DNA from 2 places in the Undibacterium sp. MH2W genome. Region 2 is predicted to be linked to the other one. Evidence: riboswitches for the same ligand, from Rfam matches in the RefSeq annotation. Region 2 holds a riboswitch; the other holds the start of a gene.
What was found. Region 2 has a riboswitch for thiamine pyrophosphate ahead of ACO0K2_RS03830 (TonB-dependent siderophore receptor). Riboswitches for the same ligand answer to the same signal wherever they lie in the genome.
Positions count from the first base shown of each region.

Region 1 (11,419 bases), 880 kb from region 2:
CGGTCTGCCACAGCGCTTCTGTCACGAATGGGATGATAGGGTGGGCCAAACGCAGGATAACTTCCAATACGCGCAATAAAGTGCGGCGTGTTGCACGTTGCTGTGCTTCTGTGCCGTGTTGTACCTGAACTTTTGACACTTCGAGGTACCAGTCGCAATATTCGTCCCAAACAAACTTGTAAATAGCAGACGAGATATTGTCGAAACGGAACTCACTAAAGCCTTTTTCAATGTCGGCTTCAGCGCGTTGCAGTGTGGAGATAATCCATTTATCCGCCAGAGAATAGTCCAGATCCGCGTCAGTGATCTCCGCGCCGAATCCGCAATCTTTCCCTTCCGTGTTCATCAAAACAAAGCGCGTTGCATTCCACAGCTTATTGCAGAAATTACGGTAGCCTTCACAACGGGCGAGATCGAAGTTGATGTTACGTCCGAGGGAAGCATAGCTCGCCATCGTGAAGCGGATCGCGTCAGTGCCGTATGCCTGAATACCATCAGCGTATTCTTTGCGGGTTGCTTTTTCAATTGCCGCCGCTTGCTTCGGATTCATCAAACCTACAGTCCGTTTTGCGACCAGATCATCGACATTGATACCATCGATCAGATCGATCGGATCGAGCGTGTTTCCTTTTGATTTCGACATTTTCTGACCGCTGGAATCACGCACAAGACCATGCACGTACACGGTGTTGAACGGGATTTTTCCGGTAAAGTGCGTGGTCATCATGACCATTCGCGCAACCCAGAAGAAAATAATGTCAAAGCCTGTGACCAGCACGGAGGAGGGCAAGAAGTGCTTCATGTCTGGCGTTTCTTCTGGCCAGCCCATGGTGGAGAACGGCACTAACGCCGAGGAGAACCAGGTATCGAGCACGTCGTCATCACGCTTCAATGCACCAGTGTAGCCAGCCGCCGCCGCTTTGACCTTAGCGTCTTCTTCATTGCGGGCAACGAACACTTCACCGTTGTCACCATACCAGGCTGGAATCTGATGTCCCCACCACAATTGGCGTGAAATACACCAATCTTGGATATTGTTGAGCCATTGGTTATAGGTCGTGGTCCAGTTTTCAGGGACGAACTTAATCTCTCCGGAGGCGACTTTTTCTAAAGCGACTTCAGCGATCGATTTGCCAGGGAAATGCGTTCCTTCTGGCGCTGGCTTACTCATTGCCATGAACCATTGGTCTGTCAGCATTGGCTCGATGATGACGTTCGTACGGTCACCGCGTGGCACCATTAACTTGTGCGGTTTGACTTCGGCTAACAAGCCTTGTGCATCAAGATCGGCAACGATTTGCTTACGTGCGACAAAACGGTCCATGCCTTGATAGGCAGCAGGCGCGTTTTCATTGATTTTGGCATCAAGTGTCATGATACAGATCATCGCCAATTGATGGCGTTGACCAACGGCATAGTCGTTCAGATCATGTGCTGGAGTGATCTTTACGCAGCCAGTACCAAATTCTTTATCGACATAACTATCAGCAATGATAGGAATCTCGCGGTCGGTCAGTGGCAATTTGAGCATTTTGCCAACCAGATGGATATAACGCTCATCCGTCGGGTCGACCGCGACGGCCACGTCACCCAGCAGTGTTTCTGGACGAGTTGTTGCAACGGTCAAATGACCCGTGCCATCCGCAAATGGGTAGCGGATGTGCCACATAAAGCCGTCTTCTTCTTCCGACACGACTTCCAGATCAGATACGGCAGTGCCCAAGACAGGATCCCAGTTGACGAGGCGTTTACCACGGTAGATCAGACCTTGCTCAACCAAGCGCACAAACACCTCGGTGACAACCTTGGAGCGCTCGGAGTCCATGGTGAAATATTCACGATCCCAATCTGCCGATGCACCCAGGCGACGCATCTGACCCGTAATGGTCGAGCCAGATTTTTCTTTCCATTCCCAGACTTTTTCTAAAAACTTTTCGCGACCGAGATCATGACGGGAAATCTTTTGCGCATCTAATTGGCGCTCCACCACGATTTGTGTTGCAATCCCGGCATGATCTGTCCCTGGAACCCAAGCGGTATTATGACCACGCATCCGGTAGTAACGTGTCAAGCCATCCATGATGGTTTGATTGAACGCATGCCCCATGTGCAGGGTGCCAGTGACGTTTGGTGGTGGTAACAAAATAGAAAATGACGGTTTGCCATCATCCATGCTGGCCGCGAAATAGCCGCGTTGCTCCCATTCAGAGCGCCAATATTGTTCGATTTCTGCTGGTTCGAAAGACTTCGCTAATTCCATGATGATCTGTTAGTAGTGTGCTAAACCGTTGATTATAAATGACAGTGACGCTCTTGAAGCCGCAATCGTCTGGCATTTCTCCTAAAAAATAAATGGATGTGGAGCATTAACGACTTGTTCAAATGAAAATCTTGGTTTTGCTGTCATTTTTTTCTTATTTGCACTTATAGTGGTAGGATGCAATGCATAGTGATCTTCACGCTTTGACTGCGAAATGACTACCTATGGTGAATAAACAGTTGCAGATGATCTTGCGTTTTTTGGTCTGTTTCCTACTGAGTTTGTTGCTCAGTGGACATGTCGCGTACGCTGACGACAGTGCCGAACTTGCACAAATTGCTAGTATTCAGACCATCGGCGACACCGACAACACAGAAGCACTCAAACGCCTTCTGGAGCTCAAGCAGAAACAAACGGCTTCCACACCTGTTCAGGTGCGACTGCAAACACTCAAAGTGCTGGTCGATTTATATTATGACGCAGGAAAAATTCAATCCAGTACGGCGACAATTAACGAATTAGTATCATTGGCAACGGCAGAGAACGATGCGGCTGGCATGCGCATCGGCCAAATCATGCTGGTCTACCAAATCATTGATCATGGCAAGCTTCAGGAGGGCTTGAGCCGGCTCAATGCCATTCAGGAAGCCCTTTCCCCCGACACGCCCGTTGAGGTACGGCTCCGACTAGACAGTGCTTTTGGCACCGTCCATTATCTCCTCGGAAACTTTGATTCCTCATTGAAGTACATGTTGGAGGCACTGAAGTTAAGCGATGATATGCCTTCCCGTAAGGTTCAGCACCGGATCCGTCGACTTGATGCAATCGCTAAGTTGTATATCAATATGAAAGATCCAGAAAAAGCCTTGGCGACGGTGGAGGAGGCGCTTGATATTTCTCCTTTGGCGAGGGCGCCGAAGGTGTTGGTCTCGCTGAGTATCAGCCAAGGGATTGCCTACTCGATGCTGAATCAGAACGACAAGTCGATTGAAGCATATAAAAGAGCGTTAAAAGTTTCTCGTGATGCTGGAATGATAACCAATGAGGTCATTTCCCTCATCAACATCAGCGACCACTATCTCACCCTCAATGAATACAAGCAGGCTGAGATTTATGCGCGACAAGGTTTACAGCGGTCTGAAGAGCTCGGCGATAAACAATCCATTTACATTGCGCGTGTGAATCTTGGCTTTTCTCTTGCTGGTCAAGGAAAAATGCAGCAAGGCGTTGAGATGGTCAATGCTGTGATTCATGACATGATGGAATCTGGACAGAAGTCAGATGCAGAAGGCATTATCGGTGAATTAGCGAATACGTACGAGCGGGCAGGGATGTACAAAGATGCATTGGCCACTTTGCGCCAACAGCAAAAACTAAGTGACGAATTATTTCGCTCGGATCGATCAAAGGCCGTTGCTTCGTTGCAGGAGCAATTTAACGCGGGACAACGACAAAAACAAATTGAATTACTGGCGAAAGAAAATGCGCTAAAAGATGCCGAAATTCGTAACCATCAATTGCAGCAAGTGATCACTTTGCTTGGTGCGCTTGTAACGGTGATGGGTGGTATTTTTATTTTCTTGCTATACCGCCGCGTTCAACGCGTTAATAAGCAACTACGTGAAGCAAATACACAACTTGAATTTCATGCTATTCATGACCCATTGACTGGCTTACATAATCGGCGGTCCTTTGTCGAATTGATGAATGCACGTGTGGCGCAAATAAATGCAGATCGTCGCGAAGCCCGAGAAGGGAACCCTGATTGTCTCATTCTGCTTGATATTGATCATTTTAAGCAAATCAACGATACGTTTGGCCATGCTGCGGGGGATACAGTCTTAGCAGAGGTCGCTCAGCGATTGCGTAAAGCGGTGCGTGACACGGATCGCGTGTTACGTTGGGGTGGCGAAGAATTTTTAGTGTATTCGCCAAAATCAGATCCTTCTCAGATTGCTGTTCTCGTTGAGCGAGTTCTGCATTCAGTGGGCGACACATCAATCACGACGAACGGTCATCCGATCCAAGTAACGATGACAGCAGGATTTATTTCATTACCGTTTTCAACGATTCCAGAGGAAAAACTGAATTGGGAAAAAGCACTTCAGATCGCTGATATGGCGCTTTATTTGGGAAAAGCGAACGGTCGCAATCGCGCTTACGGCGTTACCCGGGTGCTGGTGGATGCTGATGTAGCGATGCCCTATTTTGAAGAGGATTTGGCCGCAGCTGTCAGCAGAGGGATTGTTGAGTTGGTCGAAGTGATGGGGCCACCGAAGCGTGACGTCAGTCATTAAACACAGAATGACGTCATAGAGAATGGCTGACACGTGATTTCTTTTTATTTAAATTTGTGCAATTAGCGATATAATGTTGGCACGACGATAGCGTGAAACTAAAACGACACGCTGTGACGTAAAACAATGCTAGGGGTCCTGATATCGATGTGTGATATCGGGTGAGAAATACCCTCGAACCTGATCTGGATAATGCCAGCGAAGGGAAGCCGCTAAAAATCGTGCCCGTGATGGTTGTTGCTGTTTGTCATGCGCGCACTGTGTTTTTAGAAACTCCTTTGCTGGCTCCATGCCAACAAGCAAAGGAGCCAAACTACATGAACGCCAATCCGAAGTTTCTGTCTGCAACAGCGACAGTCGATGAAGCAGCAATCGCACCGCTGCCTAATTCCCGTAAAGTCTATATTCAAGGTAGTCGTCCCGACATCCGCGTACCGATGCGTGAGATCAGCCAATCTGATACCCCCGCTTCTTTTGGTGCAGAAAAGAATCCCCCGATTTATGTCTACGACACATCGGGACCCTATACCGATCCCAACGTCAGCATCGATATTCGCTCCGGTTTGCCCTCTGTGCGCGGCGCATGGATTGCAGAGCGGAACGATACCGAAGAATTATCTGGACCGACTTCCAAATATGGCCAGAAACGGCTCAATGATCCACAATTAGCTGAATTACGTTTTAATCTTAAACGTCTGCCGCGTCGCGCCAAAGCGGGTAAAAACGTATCGCAGATGCACTATGCGCGCCAAGGCATTATCACGCCAGAAATGGAATACATTGCGATCCGTGAAAATCTGCAACGTAAAGAGTATCTCGCCAATCTAAAAGCATCGGGTCCAATGGGGAACAAGCTGGCCGAGATGATGGGGCGTCAGCATCCAGGACAGTCTTTTGGTGCAGCGATTCCAGCAGAAATCACACCGGAATTTGTCCGTTCTGAAGTCGCTCGAGGTCGTGCGATTATTCCTGCCAACATTAATCATCCTGAAGTCGAGCCGATGATTATTGGCCGGAATTTCTTAGTGAAAATTAATGCTAATATTGGTAACTCTGCCGTCACTTCGTCCATCGGCGAAGAGGTAGAAAAAATGACGTGGGCGATTCGTTGGGGTGGCGACAATGTCATGGATCTGTCGACAGGCAAGCACATTCATGAAACACGCGAATGGATTATCCGTAACTCGCCCGTCCCGATTGGTACTGTCCCTATTTACCAAGCACTTGAAAAGGTGAATGGCAAAGCCGAAGACCTTACGTGGGAAATTTTCCGCGATACTTTGATTGAGCAGGCGGAGCAGGGCGTCGATTATTTTACGATCCATGCAGGTGTTCGTTTGCAGTATGTGCCATTAACCGCCAAGCGGATGACCGGCATCGTCTCTCGCGGTGGATCGATTATGGCGAAATGGTGTTTGGCGCATCACAAAGAGAGCTTTTTGTACGAACACTTTGAAGAAATTTGCGAGATCATGAAAGCCTATGATGTCTCGTTTAGTCTCGGCGATGGTCTGCGTCCTGGCTCGATTTACGATGCCAATGATGAAGCCCAATTGGGTGAATTAAAAACCTTGGGTGAATTAACCCAAATCGCTTGGAAACATGACGTGCAAGTCATGATCGAAGGTCCTGGTCATGTGCCGATGCATTTGATCAAAGAAAATATGGATTTGCAGCTGGAGCAATGTCACGAAGCGCCGTTTTACACGCTGGGACCATTGACGACGGATATCGCACCTGGCTATGACCATATCACGTCCGGTATTGGTGCTGCCCAAATCGGTTGGTATGGTACGGCGATGCTGTGCTATGTCACTCCTAAAGAACATCTAGGATTGCCCAATAAAGTTGACGTCAAAGACGGCATCATCACTTACAAAATTGCGGCGCATGCTGCCGATCTCGCCAAAGGACACCCAGGTGCACAGATCCGCGACAACGCATTGTCGAAGGCCCGCTTTGAGTTCCGCTGGGAGGACCAGTTCAACATTGGTCTCGACCCAGATAAAGCACGTGAATTTCATGACGAAACCTTGCCAAAAGATTCTGCCAAAGTAGCCCATTTTTGTTCAATGTGTGGTCCACATTTCTGTTCCATGAAAATTACGCAAGAAGTACGCGACTATGCCGCCAATCAAGGGATCTCCGAGATCGCCGCGCTCAAGCAAGGCATGGAAGTGAAAGCCGTTGAATTTGTGAAAAGCGGTGCGGAACTTTATCGAAAACAGTGAGCGTCATGATGGATTTGGAATTTGACATAGAGCTCAATGGCAGCGCGTATCAAGTGATGTTCGGTCACACGATTGATGACCTGATCGGTGTGCTGGCGCTACGTGAAAAAAACATCGCTGTCGCAGTGAATCGCCACATTATTCCCCGTAGTCAGTGGAGTGGCTTGTTACTGCAACGCGAGGACAAAGTTGATATCGTCCGCGCGATTGGTGGTGGGTGATCGCTCATTGTAGCCGAATACAAAAAGATGTTGCCCAGACCTCTAGCGTGGATGAGCAGCATCGTTCAAGCGTGATGTGAACAAAGGAAATCAAATGCAAACAACAGACGGCTTTACCATTGCCGGAAAAACCTACCGCTCTCGTTTATTGGTCGGTAGCGGTAAATACAAAGATCTTGAACAAACACGATTAGCAACCGAGGCGGCAGGTGCCGAGATCATTACCGTCGCGATCCGACGCGTGAACATCGGACAAGACCCCCACGCGCCGAGTTTACTCGATGTGGTACCACCTTCCCGCTATACGATCTTACCTAATTCTGCGGGATGTTATAACGCTGAAGACGCTGTCTACACCTTGCAGTTGGGGCGTGAATTATTAGGTGGACACAAACTATGTAAACTCGAGGTGCTGGGGGATGAAAAGACGCTATTTCCCAATATGCCTGAAACCTTGAAAGCAGCAAAAACGCTGGTGAAAGACGGATTTGATGTGATGGTCTACTGCAGCGACGATCCTATTCAAGCCAAAATGCTCGAAGAGATCGGCTGTGTTGCTGTCATGCCTCTAGCATCGCTGATTGGATCGGGGATGGGGATTTTGAACCCATGGAATTTATCCTTAATCATCGAACAGGCGAAGGTGCCCGTGTTGGTCGATGCTGGCGTAGGAACCGCTTCCGATGCAGCGATTGCCATGGAATTAGGCTGTGATGGCGTATTGATGAACACAGCCATTGCGGGTGCTCGTGATCCGGTGCGTATGGCCCGCGCAATGGGATTGGCGGTGGAGGCGGGAAGAGAGGCTTTTCTGGCAGGACGAATGGCACGTAAGTTTGCCGCCTCGCCGTCTTCCCCTATGGCAGGGCGTATTGTCTGATGACGCGCGCACAACGCCCCTGTGTTCTCGTGTTTGCGGGGCATGACCCGAGCGGTGGCGCGGGTATTCAGGCCGATATTGAAGCGATCGCTGCGCAAGGAGCGCATGCTTTGCCTGTCATCACCGCCCTGACCGTACAAGACAACGATCACGCTTATGCGGTGCATGCCGTAGACGCACAGATCATCCTTCAGCAAGCGATGACGCTCGTGGCGAAGATCCCTGTGTCTGTGGTTAAAATCGGTATTGTCGCTCACAAAAAAAATGCAGCGGCGATTGCGCGTTTTATCGAACAGTTGCGACAAAAACGTCCTCAACTGCACGTCATTGTCGACCCAGTTCTGGGAAGTGGACAAGGTGATCGCCTCTCGCTTGATGACGCCATTGAGGCAATCCAGCCTTTGTTATCGGTTGCCACACTGATTACGCCTAATTTGCCTGAGTTGTCGCGTTTATCAGCAAGCGCGGACGGTGTGGATGCGCAAGCGCAGGCGCTATTGCTGAGCACATCGGCAGATGTGTTGGTAAAGGGAGGGCATGGATGCGAGGATCAGGTGAGAAATAGTTGGTACCAGACCCAGCATTTGCAGGCGACCCAAGAGTGGCGATGGCCAAAGCTAGCGGGCGAATTTCATGGAAGCGGTTGCACACTCGCATCAGCGATTGCTGGTCGCCTTGCTATGGGTGATTCGCTACCGCGGGCATTGGATCAAGCGCAGCGCTACACTCAGGCATCGCTGGCACACGCCTATGCGATCGCGCCAGGGCAGTTGATCCCTCAACGAGAAAGAAGAAATGATCAATATGACTAAATTAAGCGGGTTATATATTGTCACCCCAGACTGGGATGAGACAGAGAGATTGTTGTCAGTCACAGAGCAGGCCCTACAAGGTGGAGCCAATATTGTTCAGTACCGCCACAAAACAGCGAGCCCTGCATTACGCCAAGAACAAGCCCAGGCCTTGCAACAGTTGTGTCGGCAATATCAAAAGCCGTTCATCATCAATGACCATCTCGATTTATTCTTAGCCTTAGATGCTGATGGGCTTCATGTTGGTGGGACGGACATGTCTGTTGCAGCGGTACGATCACTCGTTGGCCCCGATAAAATTGTGGGTGCATCCTGTTACGGAGATCTCTCACTCGCACAGCAAGCAGTCACGCAGGGCGCAAGCTACATTGCCTTTGGTGGATTTTATCCTTCACGAATTAAAAAGTACGCAGTGACGACACCGTATGAGATTGTGTCAACCGCAGGTGCGACGTGGCACATACCGAAGGTAGTGATTGGTGGCATGACCTTAGAAAATTGTCAGCCGCTCGTTCAACAAGGGGCTGAGATGGTGGCGGTCATTAGCAGCGTTTATATGGCAGCAGATCCCCAGAGTGCAGCACAGTCGTTTGCGCAACTGTGGGATGACGCTGGGAAATAGCCCAACGATGACGTACCCCCTGATATTGCTTCAATTGCATGTTTGTTGATGAGATAGCGATATCGGTCGAAAGACGTTAGGTTTGAGCGAGAGATCGGTGCATTGAACGGCGCAGCGGTCTCTCTCTCCCGTATAATCGGGGTATGCAAAATTTACTTCATAATCTTAATCCTGAGCAGCTTGCTGCAGTGACTCTTCCGGCGCAATCCGCCCTGATTCTGGCGGGTGCCGGATCGGGCAAGACGCGCGTATTAACGACCCGGATTGCATGGTTGATCCAGACTGGGCAAGTCTCGCCGGGCGGTATCCTGGCCGTGACATTTACCAATAAAGCGGCGAAAGAGATGATGTCGCGCTTATCGGCCATGTTGCCTATCAATACGCGTGGTATGTGGATTGGTACGTTCCACGGCTTATGTAATCGTTTGTTGCGCGCACATCATCGCGATGCTGGCTTGCCGCAAACTTTTCAGATTTTAGATTCGGGCGATCAGTTGTCGTTTATTAAACGCTTGTTAAAAGCGAATAATATTGATGACGAGAAATTCCCGCCCAAAACCTTGATGTACTTCATTAACAGTGCCAAGGATCAAGGCTTGCGGGCCGCCCAAGTGGATGCGTACGACGATTTCAACCGCAAAATGGTGGCTTTGTACGATTTATATGACGCACAGTGCCAACGCGAAGGTGTGGTGGATTTTGCCGAGCTGTTATTGCGTACGTATGAATTGTTGAGCCGTAACCAACCGCTGCGTGAACATTATCAAGAGCGTTTCCGCCATGTGCTTGTGGATGAGTTTCAAGATACCAACGATTTGCAATACAAATGGCTCAAACTCATGGCAGGTGCGGGTCAGCGCCGCGCGGGTGCCGTATTTGCGGTGGGGGATGACGATCAGAGTATCTATGCGTTCCGCGGTGCCAATGTGGGCAACATGTCGGCGTTTGAACGTGAATTTGAAGTCAAAAATCTGATTAAACTGGAACAGAATTACCGTTCCCATGGGCATATTCTCGATAGCGCCAATGTTCTGATTGAAAACAATAGCAAGCGACTGGGTAAAAATTTACGTACCGATGCCGGACACGGTGAACTGGTCCGCGTTATGGAAGCAAGCAGTGATATCCAAGAAGCGAATTGGATCATCGAAGAAGCAAAAAATTTGATCCGTGAAGGGTCGTTGCGTAGTGAAATTGCGATCTTATACCGCTCTAATGCGCAATCCCGCGTGATCGAGCATGCTTTGTTCACGGCCAATATTCCGTACCGTGTGTATGGCGGGCAACGCTTTTTTGAACGTGCGGAAATTAAGCATGCGATTGCTTATTTGCAGCTAATGGATAACCCACACAATGATTCTGCATTTTTGCGTGTGGTGAACTTCCCGACGCGCGGTATTGGCGCACGGTCTATCGAGCAGTTGCAAGACGCCGCCAAGCAGCAAGGAAGCTCATTGTATGCCGCTGTGCGCCACGTAGGAGGCAAAGCTGGATCCTCCTTAGCGAACTTCGTGAAACTCATTGAGGGTGCACGCTTCGAGACGCAAAACTTGCCGTTGCCCGAGATGGTGAAGATCGTACTCGATCTGAGTACCTTGATCACGCACTACCAAACGGAAAAAGAAGGCGCAGACCGGATTGAAAACTTGGAGCAGCTCGTCAATGCGGCGACCTTGTTTGTTTCCGAAGAAGGCTTTGGCAAAGAAGCGCCGGCGTTTAGCGGCCCCGCCAGTAATGCCGCCGTGCTCTTAGACAATGGTGACGGGACCAGCATCATTGATGCGGATGCAGCACTACCGACGTTGATGTCGCCATTGTCAGCATTCTTGTCGCACGCTTCGTTAGAGGCGGGTGATAACCAAGCGCAAGCAGGTCAGGATGCGATGCAATTGATGACGGTTCACTCCGCCAAAGGCTTGGAGTTTGATGCGGTATTCATTACGGGGCTTGAAGAGGGCTTATTCCCTCACGAAAATAGCGCGCAAGAAGAATCTGGTGTGGAGGAAGAGCGACGCCTCATGTACGTCGCCATCACCCGTGCACGCAAACGCCTCTATCTGAGTTTTTCACAAACACGGATGTTGCACGGTCAAACC
Region 1 is NZ_JBMPPA010000001.1:22,120-33,538, forward strand. Features, by position in the region: gene ACO0K2_RS00110 (valine--tRNA ligase) at 1-2,260, opposite strand, end outside; gene ACO0K2_RS00115 (tetratricopeptide repeat-containing diguanylate cyclase) at 2,485-4,557, shown strand; TPP riboswitch at 4,679-4,781, shown strand; gene thiC (phosphomethylpyrimidine synthase ThiC) at 4,875-6,788, shown strand; gene thiS (sulfur carrier protein ThiS) at 6,794-7,009, shown strand; gene ACO0K2_RS00130 (thiazole synthase) at 7,104-7,889, shown strand; gene thiD (bifunctional hydroxymethylpyrimidine kinase/phosphomethylpyrimidine kinase) at 7,889-8,701, shown strand; gene thiE (thiamine phosphate synthase) at 8,694-9,323, shown strand; gene ACO0K2_RS00145 (UvrD-helicase domain-containing protein) at 9,467-11,419, shown strand, end outside.
Region 1: linked by a shared signal. The riboswitch ahead of thiC (phosphomethylpyrimidine synthase ThiC) and the one ahead of ACO0K2_RS03830 (TonB-dependent siderophore receptor) in region 2 are both predicted to bind thiamine pyrophosphate.

Region 2 (11,419 bases):
TGTACGACCGCATTTCCACTTCTTTAGGATAGTGGTAGGTCGTTTTATGCATGCTGATATCTTTGGGAATATCAACCAGCACAGGCCCAGGACGACCGGTAGTCGCAATAAAAAACGCTTTCTTAACCGTCTCAGCTAAATCACGCACATCTTTCACGAGAAAGTTGTGTTTGACACAAGGACGGGTAATACCTACGGTGTCACACTCTTGGAAAGCATCCTGGCCAATAACGGCACTAGGAACCTGCCCAGAGATCACCACCATAGGAATGGAATCCATATACGCCGTTGCCAACCCAGTTACCGCATTGGTCACACCAGGACCGGAGGTAACAAGAGCAACGCCGACTTTATTGGAGGAACGAGAATAAGCATCTGCAGCATGGATCGCGGCCTGTTCGTGGCGCACGAGAATATGCTGAAACTTATCTTGATTGAAAATAGCATCGTAGATATAGAGTACGGCACCGCCCGGATATCCGAACACGTGCTCAACACCCTCTTCGGCAAGACACTTGACCAGTATCTCTGCGCCTGTAAATTCTGAACTCATTATAGTTGTCCTTTCAAGGTCCATAGGAAATTGATCGGATGCTCTTTCCTGGCGAAATCGACATGCAAACCCGGAAAGCTGAAATCCCTTTTTGTGCAGTCACACTTCCCTTTACATTTCCGTTGGAGATGGTTCCAGGACGTGCTTGAGGCACTCGTTCAATCAGTGGTAAGGCTTTGCAACGACAGACTTCTCACGCTTGTGGCATGGGTCAGAACAAACAGCTTCATTTAAAGCGCACTTGCTGGCAAAAACATTGTGGGTTAATCCAAACAAGCAGTTGGTGCTCCGAGATTTTGGAGCGGACTCATACGGTAATGCGTTGCAGCATTTTGGTCAAGTGAATTTCTTAATAAAAATGCTTTTCTCTCCTTGAAATCTTTTAACGAATACAAAAAATAAGACACAATGTGCTATTTTTGCTAGCATGTGCGCAATTTTAAAAACATGTGCACGGTTTTTAGCCTCAAACGTTTTCAGAACTGAATTCAGGCTTGTATGAGCAAAAAGTAACGTCGGCATCAAACATAACTCATTCCATTGTGCAGACCATCAACCACCTTGTTTTTTGTTCAAGCCAGCCAGAGTTTTAAAATTAGGCGTGTTTGTTTGCCATTAAATTACCTATAAGCAACAGCAAACAACATGGCATGCCAAATCCAGAATTGCAGAGCAACCCTATGAATATTGCCAACAATGGCTACTGATAAAGAATTAGCAAGTTTCCTCGAAAGTGTTGAGCGCCGTGCATTCAAGCACGCGCTGTACACGGTAAGGAACGAAGAATCCGCTCTGGATATTGTCCAAGAAGCAATGATTAAGATTTCTGAGAAATATGGTGATAAGCCAGCGAATGAGCTGCCTATGTTATTTCAGAGGATTTTACAAAATACTATTCTTGATTTTTTCCGTAGAGAAAAAGTAAGAAACACGTGGGTGAGTCTGTTTTCGAGTATTACCCCGAATAACAACCAAGATGATGACAATTTCGATCTCTTAGAGAGTTATGCGGCTGAAGAAGGGACTGAAGCAGCAGAATCAACCGCAGACAAGCTTGAACGCGAAGAAGTATTGAATATCATTGACGAAGAAATAAAAAAACTCCCAGCACGTCAACGGGAAGCGTTCCTCATGCGTTATTGGGAAGACATGGATGTGGCAGAAACCGCCGAGGCGATGGGTTGTTCGGAGGGAAGTGTCAAAACACATTGCTCCAGAGCAACTCACGCACTGGCCACGTCGCTTAAGGCAAAAGGAATACAGCTATGAACTACTCAAAAGAATTGCAAGATCTCGACTTTGCTTACAAAGTTCGGCGGGCATTAAACGAATCGGCCGAAGGGTTGCCTGCGCCGACGTTAGATCGCTTGGCGCAAGCCAGAAAAGCGGCGCTCGCGAGAAAAAAACCAGATGCTGGCGCAAAAGTGCATGTTTTCAGTGGCGTGTTGGCGGGTACAAATGGTTTCTCGTTCTCTGGGCCATCCAATTGGCTGGGTCGACTCGGTATCATTATTCCATTGCTGGCATTAGTCGCTGGCCTTGCCGGTATTTACCAGCATGAAAAAGAACAGCGCATCACCGAATTGGCCGATATCGATACAGCCGTATTAGTCGACGAGTTGCCACCAGCAGCTTACGTTGATACTGGCTTTACCGCTTATTTGAACAAAGCGGAGGAATAAGCGTGACGCTTTGCAACGTTCGTCTGTCCCTCCTCTTCGCTTTGATCGTTTTATCGGTACCGTTCGCCAGTGCCAATGGTACTCACCCATCACCTGCAACTGCCTCGAGTGCCGCAGCGAATGCTGCGGCCAATCTGACAAAGCCACGCTGGTCGGAGCTCAGCCCTGCCCAACAGCAGGCTTTGGCGCCTTTGACTCCTGAATGGGAGCAACTGTCTGAAAATGGCAAGAAAAAATGGATTGAAATCGCGAACCGCTACGCCACGATGAAGCCAGCAGAACAGCAGCGTCTACAGGAAAGAATGCGCGAATGGGTGAAATTAACACCTGATCAACGACGTGCAGCAAGAGAAAATTACGCCCACGCGACGCAATTGAAGCCTGAAAACAAGTCCGCACAGTGGCAACAGTACCAACAATTAACCGAGGAAGAAAAGAAACGCCTCGCCGAACAACATCAGAACAAAAAAAATCTGACTAACCTTGTCCCAGAATCGATCAAGAATCCGCAAGTCATCGCGCCGATAAAAGTTGGTCCAAAAACAGTGACAAGCAATAAGACGAGTACCAGCAGCCCAAAGAACAATGCAATAACGAATGTGCCTGCAACCCCAGCAACGCCGGCAGCCGTCGCGGCGCCAGTCTCTGGCTCTGCTGCGGCAACGTCCGTTGTGCCGCCGCCTGCTGACACACCCGTATCCACAAGCAATGCCGCCATCAATCAAGCCGTAACAAAATAAATCAGTGAATACAGACTTAACAGCTCCCCCTTTGCGACGTCGTTTGATTTGCATGGTCTATGAGGCGATGCTGTTATTCGGGATCGTTTTCGTTTTTGGATTTCTCTTTGACGTCACCACACAAAGTAAAAGTGCACTGATGCTCAGACATGGTCGTCAGACATGGCTCTTTTTTGTCATCGGTGCTTATTTTGTGTTTTGTTGGAGCCGAAGCGGTCAGACATTGGCAATGCAAACGTGGCGCCTACGGGTCACTGACCAAGATGGAACGCGATTACCGGTGATTAAAGCGATCGTACGCTATGTGCTGGCGTGGATGTGGTTTGTGCCTGCGATGGCGTTAAGCTATGAATTTGAGCTCAAAGAATGGTCGATGATGGTCGTATTGGCCATTGGCATGTTCGCTTGGGCACTCACCTCCCGCCTCGACAAAAACGGTCAGTTCTTGCACGACAAACTTGCAAAAACCTGCGTGATCCACGTCCCTGGAGAAGGGAAAAGTCGCTTAGAGGTCTGAGTGCGTTTTGATGTTCGCCTGAACGATGTTATTCTTATGAAATAATTCAGGGCTACACAAAATTTTCTACCCAGTCATGGCGATATAAATACGCGTCTTTCGATACAAGGCAATGTCATCGCCAGACCGATTTTGAGTCAGTCCTATCATCTATAGAGATTGAATGACATGCAACACAAAGCTCCGCGCCGCACCCGAGAACGTATTCTTGAACTGTCGCTGCGTTTGTTTAATGAGTTTGGCGAACCCAATATCACGACGACTGTGATTGCTGAGGAAATGAACATTTCCCCAGGCAACCTTTATTATCATTTTCGCAATAAAGACGATATCGTTAATTCGATCTTCACGCAGTTCGAAGCGGAGATCAACAAAAAACTTGCCTTTCCGCAAGGTCGAAAAGCCAATATTCAAGATATTTGGACCTATCTCCACCTGACATTTGAGCTGGTATGGCGCTATCGCTTTTTCTATCGCGATCTCAACGACTTGCTGTCACGGAATCGCAAGCTAGAACTGAATTTCAAGCAAATCCTGTCTCATAAAATCAAAGTGGCAACTGAGCTTTGCTTAGGGCTCCGCGCCGATGGCGAATTTGAAGGTACCGACCTGGATATTGATGCTTTATCAACAAACATGGTCGTTGTTGCCACTTATTGGTTATCTTATGAGTACGTGCGAAATCCACGGAAATATACAGAATTACAAACCATGTCGGAGTCCCTCGCCCGCGGCTGCTATCAAGTGATCTCCTTGATCAGTCCCTACCTTCGCGGCGAAACCAAACAGGTGTTTGAAAAGTTATCACAAGATTATTTGCAAAAAATGAATCCAGCATGAAATCCCTCTGCGTCTATTGTGGCGCCTCACCTGGACACTCACCTGCTTATACGATCGCTGCCAAACAGCTTGCCGTAACGCTTATCAATCAAGACATCGCGTTGGTGTATGGCGGTGGCAATGTCGGGCTCATGGGTGTCATTGCTGACGAAGTCTTAGCGCTTGGCGGTAAAGTGACAGGCGTCATTCCTCAGGCTTTGATGGATAAAGAAGTGGGTCATACAGGGTTGACTCAGCTGCATATTGTGGACAACATGCATCAGCGTAAAGCCCTCATGGCAGAGCTGTCCGATGGTTTTATCGCGATGCCAGGTGGAATTGGCACACTCGAAGAATTGTTTGAAGTCATGACATGGGCGCAACTGGGGTTTCACCAAAAACCAATCGGCTTGCTTAATGTCAGTGGGTTTTATGATGGGCTACTACACTTTCTCGACCATACACGGCAACAAGGTTTTTTGCGTGCGAGCCATCTTGACATTCTGCTCTCATCTCCAGAACCAAATGACCTCTTGCAACAATTGAAAACCTACTTGCCGGTAACGACCCGTAAATGGGTAGACGACAAAGATCTGTAATCTGTCTTGTTTTCACGTCTTCGATGAAGATGTTTTTCATTTTTATTCCAACATCTTGCGCGACCGCCACGCAGAAATGAAGATGGACGCAAAATTAAGAGTAAAATGCGGCTTTATTCGATCTTTTACATGTTTATTTCAAAAATTATGAAATTCTCTAAGCAATTCTCTTTGTATGAATCCGAAGCCACGCACTTTATCCAAAGTTTAAAAAGCGCGAATCCTAAATTAGAACAAGGACAACGCGAAGGTCGTGCATTATTGTGGGACAAAGCCCCAGTGGATCTGCGCACACAAAAAGACACCTTGGAGTCGATCGTTCCTCAACAACCGTATGTCTATCAAAACAAGGCATAAGCCTGCTAGTTTGCCTTGCCTGTGAGTACGAGCCCACTCCCTCCCACTGACCTTCCACCGGTCGGCGGTACAGACACGACCCCCGACGTGGTCGATGGCTTAGCCTTTGCTAAGCTATACGGAGAACCGCTCTTTAAATTACCCAACGACCTCTATATTCCACCTGATGCGCTGGAAGTGTTTTTAGAGGCGTTTGAAGGCCCGCTCGATCTCTTGCTGTATCTGATCCGTAAGCAGAATTTCAATATTCTGGATATTCCAATGGCACAAGTGACATTGCAGTATCTAAAATATGTCGATCAGATCCGCAATCACAACTTGGAACTCGCCGCTGAGTATCTACTCATGGCAGCCATGCTGATTGAAATTAAATCACGTATGCTCTTGCCGTCAACGAAAACGGCTGAGGGCGAAGAAGCTGAAGATCCGCGTGCCGAGCTTGTTCGTCGATTGCTCGAATATGAGCAAATGAAACTCGCTGCTTACGATCTGAATGCGGTGCCGCAATTGGGGCGTGATTTCTTACACGCCCAAGTTTTTGTCGAGCAAAATACGATTCTGCATTGGCCTCAGGTAGAGCTGGCAGACATTCAAGCTGCGTGGGCAGATATCCTGAAAAGAGCAACGCTGGTTGCCCATCATAAAATCAGCCGCGAAGAACTCTCTGTGCGCGAGCATATGTCGGGTATTCTGCGTAAATTGCAATCAGCGAAATTTGTTGAATTCTCTGATCTATTTGACCCTTCGCGCGGCGCTCCGGTCTTAGTAGTCAATTTTGTGGCACTTCTCGAACTCGCAAAAGAAACGCTAATTGAAATTACGCAAGCTGAGGCATTTGCCCCGATTTATGTACGCCTCGCCTACTCACCAAGCTGATCGTTGCGTGGCGAACAACGCGAGCAATCAAACGAACAACCACTGAATTTCTTGACTCATTTATTATGAAAATCATTTCATCCATCGAAGAATTGCGCGACCACCTCAGTGGTCAATTGCGTACAGCATTTGTGCCAACCATGGGTAACTTACATGAAGGTCATTTATCGCTGATGCGTTTGGCGAAGAAACATGGCGACCCAATTGTTGCATCCATTTTTGTCAACCGCCTGCAATTCGGTCCAAATGAAGATTTCGATAAATATCCACGCACGTTTCAGGCAGACGTCGAAAAATTAGAGAAAGAAGGCGTCTATATTCTGTTCGCACCAACAGAAAAAGATTTATATCCTGAACCGCAAGAATTCCGCGTTCGCCCACCAGATGATCTCGGTAATATCCTTGAAGGTGAGTTCCGCCCAGGATTTTTTACTGGCGTCACCACCGTTGTACTGAAACTGTTTTCGTGCGTCCAACCGCGCGTTGCCGTTTTCGGTAAAAAGGACTATCAGCAATTGATGATCGTTCGCAATATGAGCAAACAGTTCGCACTGCCAACAGAAATTATCGCAGCCGACACGTATCGTGCGGACGATGGACTGGCGCTCTCCTCTCGCAACATGTACCTCTCTGAAGCAGAGCGTGCTGAAGCGCCAGCCTTGTACGCAGCGCTCAATGAAGTCGCGAATGAAGTACGTAGCGGCCATTTAGATATGTTTGAACTGGAACGTCAGGCGATGGCAAAACTGGCTGGACGTCAATGGAAACCAGATTACGTTTCGATCCGTAAACGTGCCGATCTTCAACCGCCATCGGCAGGCGATCTTGCACAGGGTGCGCCACTGGTTGTTCTTGCGGCAGCCAAATTAGGCAACACTCGACTGATCGATAATCTGGAAATTTAATCGATGCCGAGTAAGTACATCACGCTGATTTCGTTGCTGACAGCAGGAGTGCTGCCGGCCTTCGGTGCAATCAGCGTGAAGGACGACGCGCAACATACGATTACATTAAACCAACCAGCACAACGCATTGTTAGCCTCGCGCCGCATGCCACAGAGCTCTTATTTGCAGCGGGTGCCGAAAAAGCAATTGTCGCTGTCAGTGATTTCAGCAATTACCCTGATGCAGCAAAAAACATCGCCTCCGTTGGAAGTGTTTTTGCATTAGATACCGAACGGCTCCTCGCATTGAAACCAGACCTGGTCGTCATTTGGGGAACAGGCAATGGCAAAGCACTCGCCAATAAATTACGCGGTCAACACTTAACGGTTTTTGAGAGTGAGCCACGCAATTATGAAACGGTAGCCAACTCGATTGAGCGCCTTGCATTGTTAGCGGGAACGAGCAACGTTGGCAATGCGGCAGCAGCGGCTTTCCGTCAACGTTTAGAAGAATTACGTAAAACCTACCGCCAACCTGACAACGTCACGCCGATCACCGTTTTCTATCAAGTCTGGAACAAGCCGCTCATGACACTCAACGATGAGCACATGATCTCAGCATCAATCCGGCTATGCGGTGGCACCAATGTTTTTGGTCGCCTCAAAGAGTTAAGTCCCACCATTACCACGGAAGCGCTACTAGCCAGTAACCCGGACGTCATCATGACTGGGGGAGATAATACCGACAGCCTAAACGACTGGCGACAATTTAAGACGCTCAACGCAGTGAAGAAGAATCACCTCTATGCAGTCCCTGCAGACATACTCAACCGCGCAGGTCCTCGCATCCTCGACGGCACTGAAGCGCTCTGCAAAAAAATTGCTCTCGCCCGAGCAAAATAATCCCCCGCTCCGACGCAATCGAACATGTTCTGGCAGGCTCCGACCTGTTCCGAGCTGATAGCACCGCAAATCACTGCACGCATTCATGAATACAGCGATAATGTCGAGTCTGGCCGCCATGTCGGTCTTCTTATTTGGATTGCAGTAATGCGTAAAGGTATTTTTCTGGCAGGTTCTGCCTACACAATCTGGGGCTTGTTTCCTTTATATTTCAAAGCGCTGCATGCGGTTCCTTCGTTGGAAATTTTATTAAGCCGTATGTTGTGGTCATTGCTATTCTTGGTCATCGTCTTAAGCGTACGCAAACAATGGGACTGGCTCACCATCGTCCGCCGTCAGCCTAAACTCATTGGTAACTTCACGCTCAGTGCGTTATTGCTGTCGGCGAATTGGTTTATCTATATCTGGGCTGTGAATGATGGCAAAGTCATTGATGCCAGCCTAGGATATTTTATGACCCCCTTGGTCAATGTATTGATTGGCTCAGTCTTACTCAAAGAACGCTTACGGCAGGGACAGTGGGTAGCGATCGCTTTAGCTGCGATAGGCGTCGCTTGGATGACGATCCAGACAGGGCATTTACCATGGATCGGCTTGTCATTAGCGATTACCTTCGGTACCTATGGCTTACTTCGAAAAACAGCAACGCTCGGTGCGTTAGAAGGTCTCTCTTTAGAAACCGCGATTTTCTTCCCGTTTGCGTTTGGATATCTGACATGGCTGACCATGCATGGGCAAAATGCATTAATCACCGGCGATCTATCACTCAAAGTCTTACTGGCACTGAGCGGTCCTATCACCGCCATTCCTTTACTCATGTTTGCCGCTGGTGCGCGCCGCATTCCTATGACAACGCTAGGATTGTTGCAGTACATCGCACCGTTCGTCCAACTCATGCTTGGCGTCTGGTTATTTAACGAAACCCTTGATACCCATCGACTAATTGGCTTCGCAGCAATTTGGGTTGCATTGGTGATCTACTCGGCTGAAAGTGTGTGGATGAATGTTAAACAGAAGAGAACTACGGTCTCATAACATCATTTAAAAACAATGGCTGCTTGATGCAGCCATTGTTGAAGTCTTATTACCTTCTCATTGCCTTCTCATTGCCTTCTCATTGCGTTCGAATTGACCATTCCGGGCTTTTCATTATTACTATTTAACCCAATAAATACATTATCGAATTAACCAGAGAAGGACGTTCTCTCTGGTAAAAAACCACACAATGACGACGCAACAGTGGGCGTCGACAGCCATCCCTTCACTTTCATGTTACAGTAGCGCCTTCGCTAGGGGTCCTGGAATGTATTTCCGGGTGAGAGAGTCCCTTGAACCTGATCTGGATAATGCCAGCGAAGGGAAGCGCAAAGTCCACGCTGTTTTCTGCTCGTCCATGCTTTGTTTGCTTCTTTGCTGCCATCCAGTATGCGCATAACAAGTTTAACGAGCACATCATGACACCATCCTTCGCACGCCCTTCTTTTTTGTCTCATCCGGCATTCCGTCCAACGATGATCGCCCTCGCCATTGCCCAAGCACTGTGCCTGCCAAGCGCTTACGCCGCCGCGGAACCTGAAGCGATCGCCGCGACCGACACATCAACATTACAAGAGGTCGTCGTCTCGGGTAGCAAAACACCCGCAAAGCCAGATCATTCTAAAGTGACGGGCTTTATTGACGAAAAACTCCTCGACACTCCTTTTTCAGTGAATGCGTGGGGTACGAAACAACTGGAGGATCTACAAATTCGGCTAACAACCGATGTGGTGAAATATGACGCCAGTGTGAACGATGCCTACAATGCCGTGGGTTACGCTGAACAATTCTCGATTCGTGGCTTCCCATTGGACAATGAATACAGCTATCGTAAAGATGGGTTTGCCATCCCTGATGATGGTGTGATTCCGCTAGAAAACAAAGAAACCATCGAAATACTGAAGGGTGTTTCTGGATTTGAGTCTGGCTTTGCCACACCCGGTGGCATCATCAATTATGTGACTAAGCGCCCTACTGACAGCGATCTGCGAAGTATCACTACCAGCATTTCCGAACGCGGTACCTTGTATGGAGCGCTGGATTTGGGCGGCATGTCGTCAGATAAACAATTTGGTTATCGTATCAACGCGGCGGAAGAGCGCTTGCGATCGTATATCGTCGGCGCGAATGGTCATCGTCAATTTGTTTCAGGTGCATTTGACTGGCACCTTTCATCGCAAGCCCTGTTGCAATTTGACTTCGACTACCAGCACCGCGCGCAGATTTCTGCTCCCGGTTTTCAGCTCACAAACGGTACCGATCTGCCGCAACGGATCAGTGCTGATACGATGCTCAATAACCAGCCTTGGTCAAAGCCTGTCGACACCAAAGACAGCGATATTGGAATCCGCTACGAATATAAACTCAATTCCGCTTGGACAGCCAGTGTCGCGGTTAACAAACACGAGTTCAAACGCAACGACTACACAGCGTTCCCCTTCGGCTGTAGCACAGGCAATCTCTCTTCCGGCTATTGTGCGAATGGCGACTATGATGTTTATGACTACCAAAGCGTTGGCGAATCAAAATCGTCTCGGGGTGGGCAAGCCTTGTTAAATGGTCAGTTCAGCACAGGCACGATACACCATCAGTTGGCTCTCGGTTTGGCTGACTCACAGCGCAAAGATTATTTTGGCGCCTATGTGTATGATTTTGTTGGGACGAACAACATCTTCAATCCTGTCGTTGTTGGTCAATCGACAAACACAACTGGACCAGTGATGTTACAGCGGACGGATAAGGAATGGTCTGCGTTCGTGCAAGATGCGATTCATTTCAACGAGGCATGGACGCTGCATACTGGCCTTCGCCGCCTTCATGTGGAACGTACGCAACTCGGCTTTACTGGATACCAGCATGATTACTGGGTACCGAATATCGCCGTTGTCTATAAACCTGCACAGAATACATCGCTATACGCTTCGTTTGCGCAAGGGGTTGAGCATGGTACCGTTGCGCCATTTGGGACGAATAATGCGAATCAGATACTCGATCCCGCACGATCCAAACAAGTAGAAGTCGGTATCAAAACAGACGTCAATAAAGACCTCACCCTGACTGCGGCGCTGTTCCGTATTGAAAAACCACTCGCTTACATCGATACGAATCAAGACAGCAATTTCAATAATTACATACAAAACGGCCATGCCCGCCATACCGGTCTGGAATTGACTGCACAAGGCAGAATCACACCGCAACTGACGCTAGGCACGAGTATCACTGCGCTGGATGCCATTCAACAGGATACAGGCGATGCTTCACAGGAGGGGAAACGCGTCCTCGACGTGCCACGGTTAAAATCCACGATCTACGTGGATTATGCGGTTGCAGAGATCAAGGGATTGGATGTCAACGCTAGTTGGCAATACTCCGGCAATAAAGCCTATACGCCTGATAACGCCGTTATGATTCCTGGGTACCAGGTCTACAATGCAGGTGCTCGCTACGTTACGC
Region 2 is NZ_JBMPPA010000001.1:902,700-914,118, reverse strand. Features, by position in the region: gene ACO0K2_RS03890 (acetolactate synthase 3 catalytic subunit) at 1-553, opposite strand, end outside; gene ACO0K2_RS03885 (RNA polymerase sigma factor) at 1,250-1,822, shown strand; gene ACO0K2_RS03880 (DUF3619 family protein) at 1,819-2,235, shown strand; gene ACO0K2_RS03875 (DUF3106 domain-containing protein) at 2,238-2,975, shown strand; gene ACO0K2_RS03870 (RDD family protein) at 2,980-3,492, shown strand; gene ACO0K2_RS03865 (TetR/AcrR family transcriptional regulator) at 3,661-4,332, shown strand; gene ACO0K2_RS03860 (TIGR00730 family Rossman fold protein) at 4,329-4,910, shown strand; gene ACO0K2_RS03855 (DUF3460 family protein) at 5,058-5,267, shown strand; gene ACO0K2_RS03850 (segregation and condensation protein A) at 5,289-6,143, shown strand; gene panC (pantoate--beta-alanine ligase) at 6,209-7,048, shown strand; gene ACO0K2_RS03840 (cobalamin-binding protein) at 7,052-7,930, shown strand; gene rarD (EamA family transporter RarD) at 8,078-8,965, shown strand; TPP riboswitch at 9,212-9,308, shown strand; gene ACO0K2_RS03830 (TonB-dependent siderophore receptor) at 9,385-11,419, shown strand, end outside.